Regions from separate parts of the Sedimentibacter sp. B4 genome, predicted to be linked through region 2. Evidence: riboswitches for the same ligand, from Rfam matches in the RefSeq annotation. Region 2 holds a riboswitch; the other holds the start of a gene.

Region 1 (7,682 bases), on a different contig from region 2:
ACGTGTCTTCAATACAGCTTATTCCATTAAGCATCATAAAATTAAGAGCAGATTCAGGAGCCTCAGTTCCGGCGGATATTATGCTTCCTACTATTGCTGCAACAACATTTTCTACAATTATAGCTGTTATGCTTGCTAAATATTATGAAAGGAAAATGTGAAATGAATTTTTCTGATTTAATCATGCCCTTTGTTGTGGGCGGTATTCTTTTTTATGGAATTATTGCGGATGTGGACATATATTCTGCATTTATTGAAGGGGCTATGGATGGAGCAAAATCAGCATTTAAAGTATTTCCTTACATACTTGCAGTTATATTTGCAATAAATTTGTTCATTCATTCCGGAGCGGAAGAATTTATTGTCAGTCTGTTAAGGCCTGTAACGGATATTTTGGGATTTCCTCCGGAACTTCTGTCCCTTGCTGTTATTAAACCATTGTCAGGAGGAGGATCATTGGGGGTTTTTCAATCTATACTGGATAATTATGGAGCGGATTCTTTTATTGGAAGGAGTGCCTCTATACTGATGGGTTCATCTGAAACTATTTTTTATACAACTGCAGTGTACTTTGGTGCTGTTGGCATAACAAACACAAGACACACAGTCAAGGTGGGGCTTATGGCACACGTAGCTTCCATATTTGCAGCGCTTGTTGTGGGAAGACTCATGTTTATGTAATTATTTTACGATTTTACGTGACTTTTTTCCTTCAAGCAGGTCCTGCCAATATGCAAATACGCCTGCCAGCAAAAAAACATCACCAATGCTAATGGTCTTGGAAAAAGGATAGGGAGAAGGAATGGTTATGATGTCGCAAAGAAACTTGAATTTTGTTTTGTCTGTAAGCAGAGAATGTATTAAATCCTGACCTGTCTGAAGATACAGCCTTTTAGCTTCAACATCTCCTAGAACATCAGAAACAAAGACGGGCATCTTAAAACCATTTGAAGCAATTGCTATGAAATTAAGCAATGTTCCAATAAAAAAAAGCATCATGTAGGACTTTTTTATGTTTATTGCAGCTACATAAAAAATAGCAAAATAAATCAGCCAGCTAAGTGAAAGATACCTTAACAAGCTGCTGCTGGGAAACCTTCTAAACAAAAATTGAGCAGTAATTTCTATTACTGCTGTCAATATTAATAACTTGTAGCCCTTTATCTCAAAATTTCGATTAGTGATATCAGGACTTTTTTTTGTTGTTATTAAAATTAATATTGCAATTAAAATTGATAAAATGGATATCAATATTATTTCTGAAATCATAATGCACCTTTATTCAGATAAGCTAAAATATGTTGCCTTCAAAGCAATTATTGCATCATCCACTATGTCAGGATTAAACTGCGTTCCAGCATTTATTTTTATTTCATTGAGTGCTGTTTCAAGACTTAGTGAATGTCTGTATGGTCTGTTTGTTGTCATGGCATCAAAGGAATCCGCAATTGTAAGAATTGAAGTTTCCAACGGAATTTTATCATGGTCCAAACCGTCAGGATAGCCTCTTCCGTCATTCCTTTCGTGGTGATGTCTTATTATTTCTGTAATGTTTGAAAGATAGCTTAAATCTGAAATTATTGTTGCTCCTATTTCAGGATGAGATTTAATAGTGTCAAATTCTTCTTTTTCAAGCTTTCCATCCTTATTGAGAATTTTCTTGTCTATTCCTATTTTACCTATGTCATGTAATAGGGCTGCACTCTTTATTAAATCAATTTTACCTTGCGGAAGACCAAGTTGTTTGGCAATAGCTTCTGCATAGGCACCAACTCTCATGGAATGACCGCTGGTATATGGGTCGCTTGCTTCTATGGCTCGTACAAGGACATTCATGGTGTCAAAATAATTCTTGCGCATGTCTATGTAAAGTTTGAATGTGTATCTTGCAAATAAAAGTGGAATGAAGAACAAAAGCATTCCGCCTGTTCCGTAGCTATAAAAGGCAAAAGCAAGTATTATGCCTAAAAGGCTTACAAGCAATATGTTAATCAGCATTCCATAAAAACTACTTTTCCATATGTTTGAAAATTTTTCTTTTAATAATATAGCCATTAACACTGACATGCAAAAAGTGTTTAACAAAATATAAACAATTAATGCTGCAATGCCTGCTACCGGATTGTAAAATACAAATCTTACCTTAAGGAGATCGTCTACAACAACATATGCTAATCCAGCTATGCCTGTATTAATAAAATATTGGCTTATATTAAAGATTGTTTTATAAGGTGGATTATTAAATATATGAACTCTCCCTTTGCCGTCAACGTAGGGGCATCTGAACGCTACACCAGCTGCCATTACAACGGCAGCAATCAGAGGGTTTGTCAAGATTATTGCAGTAAATGCCAATGCTGTGCTGACTGATATGGCACCTATTTTAGGCAACGGTATTAGAAATGTTTCTGCTACGGCTGATAATACGCAGAAAACCGTTAGCAAAGTATAATCTTCGATTGTATACATTTCAAAAAAATTAATCAATAACATTATAGCAATGGCTGCTAACAATGTTATGTATACATATAATTTTATATTAATTTTTTGTTTTTCTAGATTATTATTCATTGTACTTACACCATCTACCATTTTTTAACCTCTATATTTCTATATAATGAAGGGCTGACAAATGATCAATTAATTTTTATAGCCAGCTGATGCTTGCGCCTGCAGCCAATACCAAAGATACTAAAGAAGCTATTATAGGCATTAATTTTTTCATGGGAATCCTCCGACAGTCAGTCTCTGCTCAGTTCGCTATTAGAACAGGAAGGATCCGCTACGCTAGTTTTGAAATATTTTAGTCAGCCCGATCATTCTTTTATATACAAACAGATTTTTCTGTTTATAGCATTTAATGTTGCCTTTATTGTAGAATCAATTTTGTTTGTTGTAACTATGGAGGAACCGATGAGAACATTTTCCTTCCCGTGGTCTATTTGAGTTATTGCTGCTACCATTACGTCTTTGCCTGCAACTTTGGCAGTCTGTATGTCTTCTACAATGAAGCAGTCAAGGTCAATGGCTTTTTTTATAGAATCCAGTGTAGATAAAGCAGCAACCATGAGTGTGTTTTTTTCTGTTTTAATTCCTTCAGCTTGTCCTGTATATTCTTTTTCATCCCAGGAAAGCTTTGTGTTTATTTTTATTCTGTCAGAAGAAGTTTCATTTGTGTAACCGTCATACAACAGCCTGAAATCAGTGTTGATTGAAATGTTTTTATTGATTTGTGCAACACTTATAATTTTATAATCCACATCTAAATTAAAATGAGACAACAAAGCAGTTCTGATATCACGTGATATTTGCTTTGAATGTCTACTGCTGTCAGACAGCACATGTATTTCGCTTATATTGTTGTTTGCATCAGAAATAATTTTACACGACAAGACAGATTTTATATTGGCTAAAAAATACTCCACTTCATCAAAATTCATATTATTCCTCCAAATGTTATACTACACGCTTTCAGTATAATACACATTTCGCATATTTTCAACAATTTAATTAAGAAATTTTCATATTTTTATCAATATTATACAAAAAAAACACATCTTTTCGACAAAATGAAAAAATGTGTTTACTTTGTGTTTACTTAATGACTGTTAAATTTCATTGAAATATTTCATAAGTCCTGTATATATTGCCCAGGCTGTTTTTTCCTGGTATTCATCAGATACAAGATTTTGTTCTTCAGCTGGATTGGATAAAAATCCACATTCAATTAATAAAACAGTGTTTTTTGTATCATCCATTATTTTTATATCTTGTTTAATTTGTGGAACTCGCTGGTTTTCTGGATCAAGGATTGTTTTCAGACTGTCCTGTAAAATAAAGGCTGCTGTTTTTCCGTACTCATTGTTTTTTTGGTAAAAAACATGAGAACCGTAATATTGTTTTTGTGGAAATGCATTTAAATGTATGGAAACAACTATATCAGCATTTGAATTGTTTATGGTGCTCACTCTGTTTTTCAAATCTTCGTTTTTCTTATCTCTGATTGTATCTGATGCTGATGAATAAAGACCCGTATCATCATATCTTGTCATTTCAACTTCAAAACCGCTTCCTTCAAGAAATGTCATGAGTTTTTTAGATATTTCAAGATTAATGGGGGCTTCTCCTATATGAAGGCTTCCGCTTGCACCCTGATCGATGCCCCCGTGACCTGGATCTATGAGAATTTTTATTTTATCCAGTTTTTCACTTGTTCCGTTGATTGTTTCGCTGGTAATTCCTATATTTGAAAATAATATCAGCAAGGCTGTGATTATCAAAGCAATTGAAAATACTATATTTACTTTTTTAAATAATTCTTCCATATATCCTCCAAAACATTTTCTTATTTAAGATTATGAAGACTGAAAATTTATTATTACTATAATCTCATTTGACAATATGTATTTTTTAATATATAATGAGCTCAACTAAATATTAAAGTTTGGTAACTATAGTTTTAAAAGGGAAAACAGTAAAATCTGTTACAGCCCCCGCTACTGTGAAAGGTGATAAGGCTCAAAACCACTGTGATAAACGGGAAGGTGAGCTTTAGATGAACCGATAGTCAGGAGACCTGCCAAATTTTGATTTGAAGATTTTCGGGAGGATTATCTTAAATGTTAGAGTATATTTACTGCACATACATGTCTTCCAAGAAATTGGAAGATTTTTTATTTTGGAATAATTTAAACAAAGTATATAGTCTCAGGGTGATATTATGAGGGATTATATTATAAAAGACGGTAAAAAATTAAGGTGCGGATATACAACCGGAACATGTGCAGCAGCTGCTTCATCTGCTGCGGCAATTATGCTTCTCACAGGGAAGACAGTTGACAATGTGCAAGTGAGATTGCCCTTAGGAGAAACAATTTTCATGGACATAAAAAATCCATGTTTTGATGTTCAAGGGGTAAGCTGCAGCGTCACGAAAGACAGCGGCGATGATCCGGATATAACTGACGGCATTGAAATTTATGCTAAAGTGAGCCTTGATGACACAGGAAAAATAAATATTTATGGGGGGCAGGGAGTAGGAAGGGTTACTCAAAAGGGACTTGACTGCCAAGTTGGCGAGGCAGCCATAAATTCTGTTCCTAGAAAAATGATAACTGAAAATCTTAAGAGAATTTCAAACGAGTACAAGTACAGGGGAGGAATGAGCGTAACAGTATACGTTCCGGAAGGTGAAGAAAAAGCCTTGAAAACATTCAATCCTCAGCTTGGAATAATTGGAGGCATATCCATACTTGGAACAACAGGAATAGTTGAACCCATGAGTGAGAAAGCTCTTGTTGACAGTTTGAAAATAGAGATGAAAGTAATAAGAGAAAAGGGCTATCTAAGACTTCTTGCTTTTCCTGGAAATTACGCTGAGAAATTTATAGACAGCACTTTGGGAATACGAGGAGAAAACAGTCTTAAGTTCAGCAATTACTTAGGAGAGGTGCTGGATTTTTCTGTGGAGCTTGGTTTCAAGGAAGTTCTCATTGTAGGGCACATAGGCAAGATGGTTAAGGTAGCCGGAGGAATGCTCAATACACATTCTCATAACGGTGATTTCAGGATGGAAGTTATTGCATGTTACGCAGCCTTGTACGGTGCAGGAAGCTCTGCAATAAATGAAATTTTATCAAGCGCCACAACAGAACATGCTTTATCAATACTTGAAAGAGAAAATATAGAAAAGCTTGTATTGCAGAAAATAAGCGAAAAAGCTGAATATTACATAAATAAGCGTGTAAACAACACCGTTAAAACAAAACTCATAATTTATTCAAACGACAAAGGCATATTAAATTAAGGAGAAATCATGGTACATTTTGTTGGAGCAGGCCCTGGAGCCGCAGATTTAATTACATTAAAGGGGCACAATTTATTGCAGAGAGCAGATGTAGTAATATATGCAGGCTCACTGGTAAATCCTGAACTTTTAAAATACACAAGGGATAATTGCCAGATTTATAACAGTGCAAACATGACTCTTGAAGAAGTAATAGATGTTATAAAGACCGCTGAAAAAGAAAATAAAGACACTGTGAGGCTTCACACCGGAGATCCAAGCATTTATGGGGCAATACGAGAACAAATTGATATTTTAAAAGAGCTTCATATTGAATTTGAAGTTGTTCCGGGAGTAAGTTCGTTTTTTGGAGCAGCAGCTTCTTTAAATGCTGAATACACTCTTCCGGATGTAAGTCAGACCGTTATTATTACCCGTATGGAGGGTAGGACTCCAGTGCCGGATAGAGAAAAAATAAGGTCACTGGCTTCCCATAAATCAACCATGGTTTTGTTCCTGAGCTCAGGACTTTCTGAAAAGCTTTCGGACGAACTGATTATGGGCGGATATGAACCCAGTACGCCAGTTGCAGTTGTTTACAAAGCAACATGGCCTGATGAAAAAATATTTCATGCTACCGTTGCAACTCTTCCTGAAATTATGAAAACAAACAACATAACGAAGACAGCCCTTATTCTTGTTGGAAACTTCTTGGGAAATGACTACAAAAGAAGTGAATTGTACAATCCTTCTTTTACACATGAATTCAGAAAGGCAGAAAATTAGAGATGAATATCTGTATTTTCGGAGGAACCACAGAAGGAAGAAAACTTGCAGAATTTTTGTCTGAAAACAACATAAAGACAGACTTATTCATTGCAACAGAGTACGGGCAGCAGTTTTTGAAAAATATAAATAACATTTCTGTATATCAAAAGCGCATTGATGAAAAAGAAATGGTAAATCTTTTTCTTGAAAAAAAATATGACTGGGTGGTGGATGCAACTCATCCATTTGCACGGCTTGTATCTCACAATATTGTGAAGGCAACACTTGTAAGCGGCACAAGATATATGAGAGTAATAAGAAATTCAATTGAAAACAAAGACTGCATTTATTTTCAGTCTTTCTCGGAATGCATTGATTATCTTAAAAATAAAGAAGGAAACATTTTGCTTGCTACCGGCAGCAAGGATCTTGACAAGTTCACGGCAGTTGAAAATTATAGTGAAAGAATTTATGTGAGGATTCTTCCTATGGAAAGTTCACTTAAAAGATGCATTGAGCTTGGATATGAGAACAAAAATATAATATGCATGCAGGGACCATTCAGCACGGAACTTAATGCTGCAATGATAAAAAGCACAAATGCAAAGTTCCTTGTAACAAAGGAAAGCTCAGATTCCGGAGGATTTGACGAAAAGGTTCAGTCATGTGTGAACACGGGAGCAAAATGCCTTGTAATAAGGAAGCAATATGAAGACGGATTAACACTGGATGAAATAATGAACTTTTTTAAAAAAACGATCATGGAACAGGCAGGCTAACATGAAAAAATTAAATATTGTTGGATTAGGTATTGGCAGCAACAATTACATTCATTCCGCAGCAAAGGGAGCAATTGAAGAAGCAGACTGCCTCATAGGCGCCAGGAGAATGCTTGAAAGCTTTGAGTTTTTACATAAAGAAATGTTTGAAAGCATATGCACTCAGGATATTATAGATTATATAAAACATTCAAAGTGCAGAGTTTTCAGTTTGCTTGTGTCTGGAGATTCAGGATTTTACAGTTTGTCAAAAAAAATAAACTGAAAATCTTCTGAAAGGCCATGAAGTAACAGTTGAAAATATTCCTTCAATCAGTTCCATGCAGTATTTGTGTTCTAAATTAAATATT
Region 2 (7,682 bases):
GAGAGAACCGTCCCCTATGACCGCTGGAAGCAAGGAGGTGAAGTTTTGTATTTTGAGTACGACAACAAGGAAATTGAATTCTTAAAAAGCCGTGACAAACTGCTTGGGGCGGCAATTGATCAGATTGGACATATATACAGGGCAGTTGACAATGACATGTTTTCGTCCATAGTTCATCACATTATCGGCCAACAAATATCCACCCGGGCCCAAGTGACCATATGGCAGAGGCTAAGAGATAGAATTGGAGATATCAATGCTGACAATATTTATTTTCTTGAATTAAATGAACTGCAAAAACTTGGTATGACGTTCAAAAAAGCAGAGTATATCAAAGACTTTGCAGATAAGGTAAGAAATAAAGAGTTTGACGTTAATACGCTTAATGATCTGTCAGATGAAGAGATTATCAAAAAACTTTCCTCTTTGAAAGGTATTGGTGTATGGACTGCTGAAATGATTATGATATTTTGTTTACAGCGTCCTGATGTAGTGAGCTTTGGAGACCTGGCAATTCACCGTGGTATGCGGATGCTTTATCATCACAGAAACATTGACAGAAAAAAGTTTGAGAAGTACAAAAAACGCTATTCGCCTTACGGTACAGTGGCAAGTCTTTATCTCTGGGCAATTGCAGGAGGTGCAATACCACAAATGCTGGATTATGCACCAAAAAAGAAAAAAGAGTTGGCAAGGAAATAACGAGTGGAACAAATGGCAGGCTTGTAGGTATGAAGGTGGTATCCACATGAAAATGGCTCTTCTGGAGCTTGAAAATAGTATTTTTAAAGGAGAATTTTATGGATGGTTTCACAAAAGAGGAGCTGGAAAAAGCTATTCCAACAATTGCCTCTATGATTAGGAGGTCCGAGAAAGTACAGCCTAAATTTAAAGAAGGTACTCCTCAGGCAACTCTTACCAGGAATAGGGTTAAAGCTCTATACATATCATCGTCATTAATATCAAGAGAGTTAGGTGATTCTTTAGAAGATAATTTCTCCAAAGAAGATTTAGAAAAAGCAATTCCACCTATAACCTCAACAATCAGCAAGTGCGAAAAAGCACAGGAAAAGTTAAAAGAAGGTACTCCTCAATTGTCACTTACGAAGAATATGATAAAGTCACTGTATATATCATTATCATTGATAACAAAGGAATTAATCAAACCCTAAATGCTGTCCATTATGTCCTCTCAATCCTCATTGTTCAATGAGGATAATATATATATTAGTTTACTAATGTCTATATTACATAAAAATAAATTGTAAAATTCTATGATCTAATATTTGTTTGACTTGGTGCAAATTTTATATTAAAATTGAATTAATTAAATATCAATCTCAGGTGCCCATTAGGGAGAATAGGGAAGACGGTGAGAGTCCGTTACGTACCCAACACTGTGAAGATGAGTCCTTTGCCGTACCACTGGCATATGCCGGGAAGGGGCAAAAGGATGCTTGAGTCTGAGTCAGGAGACCTGCCTGGGAAGAAAAAGTCTTTCATTTACTGAAAGCATCGTGATGACGGAAAAGTCCCGACCATATATTATTATGGCGGGACTTTATTTTTTTATTAATTGGAGGAGTAAAAATGAACAATGGATTTTGCAAACATTTAAACATTAAGAACATGAGTGAAAAAGAACTGGAGCTGAGACTAAATGAAATCATATCAGGTATTAAAAAGACTGATTTTAACTCAGCTAAAGAAATGCAGGAGAGACTTGATGGTAAGATAAAACCTACCAGGAGTCTTGGAGTGCTTGAGGACATTGCTGTTCAGCTGGCAGGAATACAACGAACTGCATATCCTGAAATTAAGGGAAAGGCAGTTCTATTAATGGCCGGAGACCATGGTGTTGTAAAGGAAGGGGTTAGCGCAGCTCCACAGGAAATAACTGCACAATTGTTCAACAGTTACTTAAGTGGAGGCGGTGGAATCAATGTGTTGACTAATCATGCAGGAGCAGACCTTGTATGTACCGATTTAGGTATATCTCGTCCTATTAATCCACCAGAACTTATGGCTAACCGCATAAAAAACGGAACAGATAATATTGCAGAAGGCCCAGCCATGACAAGAGAAGAAGCTCTTAGAAGCTTATTGACTGGTGCTATGGTTGCATCAAATGTAATTGAGTCTGGAAAAAACATTTTAGCAACAGGAGAAGTTGGAATCGGAAATACAACTCCAAGTGCAGCTTTAATTACAGTTTTCACAGGCTGCAGTGTTGAAGAAGCTACAGGCAGCGGAACAGGTTTGAAAAATGATGCTCTAAAACATAAACATGTGATAATAAAAAAAGCGATTAATATAAATAATCCTAATCCTGATGACCCAATAGATGTATTGTCTAAAATAGGCGGATTAGAAATTGCTGCAATGGCAGGTGCAATTTTAGAAGCAGCAAAACAAGAAGTACCAACAATATTAGATGGCATCATTTCTTCTGCAGCAGCTCTTGTAGCTGCAAAACTAAATCCTTTTTCCATTGAATATATGATATCTTCTCATTCTTCAGAAGAAAAAGGTGAATTAATAGCTTTAAAACACATTGGTATTGAGCCAAGATTATTTTTAAACATGAGATTAGGAGAAGGCACAGGTGCAGCACTTATGTTTCCAATGGTTGAAGCAGCTTTGAAAATTGCTGATGAAATGGCTACATTTGAAACTTCGGGTGTAAGTACAGGAGATTTTTAACTCTTATAAAGGTGTGGTGATTTCTAATGTATTTATTGGGTATAATCAGTATATGAAGATATAACTTAATAAATTTAAATTAATGAGGAGAAATCGGCATGACAAATATAGATAAAGTCAGCAATAAAATAAAATTGTCACCGGAACAGCACCAAGAACTGCTAAGCACATTAAAAGTGCGTTTTGAAAAAAATATGAAACGCCATAGGAGTATTGAATGGTCAAAGGTGCAAGAAAAACTTGAAATTTATTCTGAAAATCTCTGGTCACTTTATGAAATGGAAAGAACCGGCGGTGAACCGGATGTAGTTGGTCATGATAAAAATACGGATGAATACATTTTTTATGATTGCTCAGCAGAAAGCCCAAAAGGCCGCAGAAGTATATGTTACGACCGTGAGGCACTTGAGTCAAGGAAAGAACATAAACCTGAAAATAATGCTGTTGATATGGCTGATGATATGGGTATTGAGTTGTTAACTGAGGAACAATACAGGGAGTTGCAGAAACTTGGCAGTTTTGATGTTAAGACGTCAAGCTGGATCAGAACACCTGAAAATATCAGGAAACTCGGTGGAGCATTGTTTTGTGATCGCCGCTATGACACTGTTTTTGTGTATCACAATGGAGCAGAATCTTACTATGGTGTCAGAGGCTTTCGTGGCTCACTAAGGGTATAAATAAGTCATAGGGAAGTCATAGGGGACGGTTCTCAGTGACCAATTAAAAATCTAATTTTCTTTAGTAAAATACCATTAAATATTTATTGAAAATATTAATGGTATTTTTTTATGTCTAGAACTCGCAACATTTCGTACATAATTTTTAATTATCTCCACTTTAATTATAACATATAAAAAAATATAAGTGTAGTCTGTTTGTTATTTTTTGATAATGCTATAATGGGGATTATTGCAGAAGCAAGAGGCAATAATACAATGAATAGCTAGTAAAATTAGTGTTAAAAAATATTCAATACTCTAATATAGTTTTATGGAGGACAATCAAAATATCAATAGTAAGGCCAAAGGAGGTAGTCATATGAGTTCATATGTTCTTGGGTTTAAGGATATTGACAAAACAAAAATCATGTCTGTTGGTGGTAAGGGAGCAAACCTTGGGGAACTATCCAGGACTGAAGGCATACGCGTGCCAGAGGGTTTTTGTGTTTCTACTGATGCATTTAAAAGAATCATTGGAGAAACGCCGTCTATTAAGGAACTGCTTGATCGGTTATCGCTTCTAAAATTAGAAGACAGGGATAAAATCAATAAAATCAGTGCTGAGATTCGAAGGCTCATAGAAGATGCAGTCATCCCAGAAGAAATTGAAGAAGAAATCACCAGCGTTCTCTTAAGTTTTGGAGAAGAAAATGCATATGCAGTACGTTCAAGCGCAACGGCAGAGGATTTGCCCACAGCTTCCTTTGCAGGCCAGCAGAACACGTATCTTAACATTATGGGAAAGGATTCAATCATAAAGCATATCAGCATATGCTGGGCCTCTCTGTTTACTAAGAGAGCAGTAATTTATCGCATTCAAAATGGCTTCGACCACAGCAAAGTCTATTTGTCTGTGGTTGTTCAGAAGATGGTATTCCCACAGGCTGCAGGAATTTTGTTTACAGCTGATCCTGTTACCTCTAACAGAAAGATTTTATCCATTGATGCCAGCTTCGGACTTGGTGAAGCCTTAGTCTCCGGGATAGTTAATGCTGACAACTACAAGGTACAAGACGGAAAGATTATCAATAAGAATATATCAAACAAGAAAATGGCTGTTTATTCCTCAAAGGATGGTGGTATTTTTGTACAGGAGATTTTGCCTGAGCAGCAGAACAAGCAAGCACTGACAGATGATCAGATATTGCAGCTTGAAAATATTGGCAGGATGATTGAAGAACATTTTGCTTACCCTCAGGACATTGAATGGTGTTTGGCTGATGAAACATTTTACATTGTTCAGAGCCGACCGATCACAACCTTGTATCCCATCCCGGAAGCAAAGACTAAGGAAAAACATGTATACCTATCTGTCGGTCATCAGCAAATGATGACAGATCCTTTGAAGCCCTTGGGAATATCTTTGTTTTGTTTAACATCTTTTGGACCCAGGTATAAAGCCGGTGGAAGGCTGTTCGTTGATGTTACTCAGATTCTGGCTTCACCTGATACCAGAGATGCTTTATTAAACAGCATGGGTCAACACGATCCTCTTATGAAAGATGCACTTATGACCATAATAAAGCAAGACTTTATAAAGTCTCTAACAGATGAAAAGAAAGAGCTGAGTTCTGTTAATAACAATAAAGACAGATTGCCGGAAGATTTTCACTCGAAAGTTGATGATCCGAAAATTGTACAGGAGTTGATAATAAGCAGTCAATCATCTTTAAAAGAATTGAAACAAAACATCCAAAATAAATCAGGTGTGGAATTAATTGATTTCATTCTGGAAGATATACAAAAATTAAAGAAAATTATATTTGACCCCCAAAGTTCAGCTGTGCTAATGACTGCATTAGATGCTTTAACATGGATCAATGAAAAAATGTATGATTGGCTAGGTGAAAAAAACACAGCTGACATTCTTTCTCAATCTGTACCCAACAACATAACTGCAGAAATGGGTTTGTCTATATTGGATGTTGCAGATGTAATTCGTCCGTATCCGGAAATAATTGATTATTTACAGCGTAATAAAGATGATGAATTTTTGGAGAAAATTGTTAAATTTAATGGAGGTCAGAAAGTAAGAGATGCTATTTATGATTTTATTATCAAGTACGGAATGAGGTGTGCTGGAGAAATTGATATTACTAATACCCGTTGGAACGAAAATCCAGCATCACTGATTCCAATGATTTTAAATAACATCAAAAACTTTGAGCCTGATGAAAGCAAGAAAAAATTCGAAAATGGGAGACAGGAGGCTCTTAATAAAGAACAGGAATTATTAGATAAATTGAAGCAATTGCCGGATGGCGTACAAAAAGTCAAAGAAACAAGAAGAGTGATTGGCATACTAAGAAATTTCACAGGATATAGGGAATATCCAAAATACAGCATAGTCAGCCGTTACTTTGTCTACAAGCAGGCTTTAATGAAAGAAGCTGAACAACTGGTGATAATCGGTGTTATTAATGAAAAAGAAGACATATATTATCTCACTATTGAAGAACTTCGCGAAGTTGTGGGCACAAACAAACTGGATTACCAAATTATTATAAACAGAAAAGAAGAGTACAAATTATATGAAAAATTAACTCCTCCCCGAGTTATAACCTCCGATGGTGAAATAGTTACCGGTGAATATAAACGGGAAAATATTCCGGATAATGCTATTGTAGGTCTATCGGTTTCTTCCGGAGTTATAGAGGGAAGAGCACGTGTTATTTTAAATATGGAAGATGCAAATCTGGAAGCAGGAGATATATTAGTTACCAAATTTACTGATCCTAGCTGGACACCGTTATTTGTATCCGTAAAGGGCTTGGTTACCGAAGTTGGCGGACTTATGACCCATGGAGCAGTTATAGCACGAGAGTATGGATTGCCGGCAGTTGTGGGAGTAGAAAATGCAACCAAACTCATAAAAGATGGACAGCACATTCGCGTAAACGGAACAGAAGGATATATTGAAATACTATAATTCATAGTCTCTATCTTAGAGACTATGAATTATCACATAGGAAATGTTGGTTAATAATTAAGTAAATACTGACTTTGAATAGCCACTCATTATAATTAATGAGTGGCTATTTCTATGAACTCATTCGTGATAATGAATAGACAATAAGGTTATTTTCATTCATGATGATGTTGTATGAACGGCGTATATGCTGAAACAAAAAGCGCCTGAGAAAGGAGTTATTATGCGAAAATTGTTTTTGTTTTTTATTCTAATATTAGCACTTTGTGCTTGCAGCAGTAAAGGTACTACAAAATCTCCAACTGCTAAGCCGCAGGACGAACTTGGGAGCAATTCTTCCAATCCGAACAATGCAGCCAATCCTGCAAAACCGAGCGATTCAGCAGTCTATAACTGGCTTATTACAACATCTGATACCAAAAAAACAGCTTTGAATGTTCCTTCAACAGGTAAGTCAATTTATATTAAAGTTACTCTTTACTTTGTTGCATGGAAAAACGGAGGAGAGGATATGTTCGGTGAATATGAAGGGCGTGCGCTGATTGCTTTTGATGGAGACATGAGTAAGCTGTCTTCCGGAGGTCTTTCATTCACTGGCGGGTTTATGGACGACAATATATGCGAAAACATTTCTTTTGAATTGTTACCGTACAATCAGGAGACTATTCAAGCAGAGGGATCTGAAGACATTGATCTGGCACCGCTGGCAAAGTTTGTGGGACAGTCAGAATTTATAACCGATGAGTATCTCATCAATCAACAAACATGGAAAGCTTTAGCAGATGGGGAGGTTAAGCTTGATATAAACAGCAGCTTTTCAGACGGGGAAAAATACCCCCAAGGATTTATTCTTAAAGCAGACAAAAGCACAGTCTTTGTTTCTGTTCCCACATTTACTGAGACATACAATCTTGACTATTTTATAGGAGAATTAATTAAGACAACTGATGAAATAAAACCTATGGATTGGTTCAGGGACACTGTGATAACACGTATGGAAGAACGCCTTGCCATGAGTGAGTCACAAGGCGAATCATCAGCACCAGATGTAGCGGATGAAAGTCAAGAATTGCCCCAAGGAGGTTTTTTTACAGATTCTGAAGGACATGAAGGTTTTGATCTGGATGGTGATGGAAAGCTTGATATGTGGTTTGATGATGAAGGAAATGTGTGGGGTGATTTTGACAATGACGGAAATTTTGAACCTGCTCCAGAAGGTGAATTTAGCGAGGGCGCATTAAATTGACGAATGTAGTATAAGTAATATTTTGATTAAATTGTTACCATTGAAACCCCAAAACATTTAAACTATTACAGAATACTTATGA

The links. Region 2 has a riboswitch for cobalamin ahead of cobT (nicotinate-nucleotide--dimethylbenzimidazole phosphoribosyltransferase). Riboswitches for the same ligand answer to the same signal wherever they lie in the genome.
Region 1: it holds a riboswitch for cobalamin, as region 2 does, so the genes downstream of both, cbiD (cobalt-precorrin-5B (C(1))-methyltransferase CbiD) here and cobT (nicotinate-nucleotide--dimethylbenzimidazole phosphoribosyltransferase) in region 2, are expected to answer to the same signal.

What each region holds. Positions count from the first base shown of each region.
Region 1 covers NZ_CANG01000029.1:19,322-27,003, reverse strand. Annotated here, with positions in the region: gene BN358_RS04910 (nucleoside recognition domain-containing protein) at 1-161, shown strand, start outside; gene BN358_RS04905 (spore maturation protein) at 163-681, shown strand; gene BN358_RS22245 (DUF5317 domain-containing protein) at 682-1,269, opposite strand; gene BN358_RS04895 (HD domain-containing phosphohydrolase) at 1,279-2,592, opposite strand; gene BN358_RS04890 (hypothetical protein) at 2,817-3,440, opposite strand; gene BN358_RS04885 (N-acetylmuramoyl-L-alanine amidase) at 3,609-4,325, opposite strand; cobalamin riboswitch at 4,429-4,599, shown strand; gene cbiD (cobalt-precorrin-5B (C(1))-methyltransferase CbiD) at 4,721-5,806, shown strand; gene cobM (precorrin-4 C(11)-methyltransferase) at 5,816-6,571, shown strand; gene cobK (precorrin-6A reductase) at 6,574-7,332, shown strand; gene BN358_RS22760 (hypothetical protein) at 7,334-7,597, shown strand; gene cbiT (precorrin-6Y C5,15-methyltransferase (decarboxylating) subunit CbiT) at 7,605-7,682, shown strand, end outside.
Region 2 covers NZ_CANG01000038.1:62,152-69,833, reverse strand. Annotated here, with positions in the region: gene BN358_RS07520 (DNA-3-methyladenine glycosylase) at 46-702, shown strand; gene BN358_RS07515 (hypothetical protein) at 801-1,172, shown strand; cobalamin riboswitch at 1,326-1,500, shown strand; gene cobT (nicotinate-nucleotide--dimethylbenzimidazole phosphoribosyltransferase) at 1,591-2,703, shown strand; gene BN358_RS07505 (DUF4256 domain-containing protein) at 2,802-3,383, shown strand; gene ppsA (phosphoenolpyruvate synthase) at 3,745-6,354, shown strand; gene BN358_RS07495 (VCBS repeat-containing protein) at 6,578-7,600, shown strand.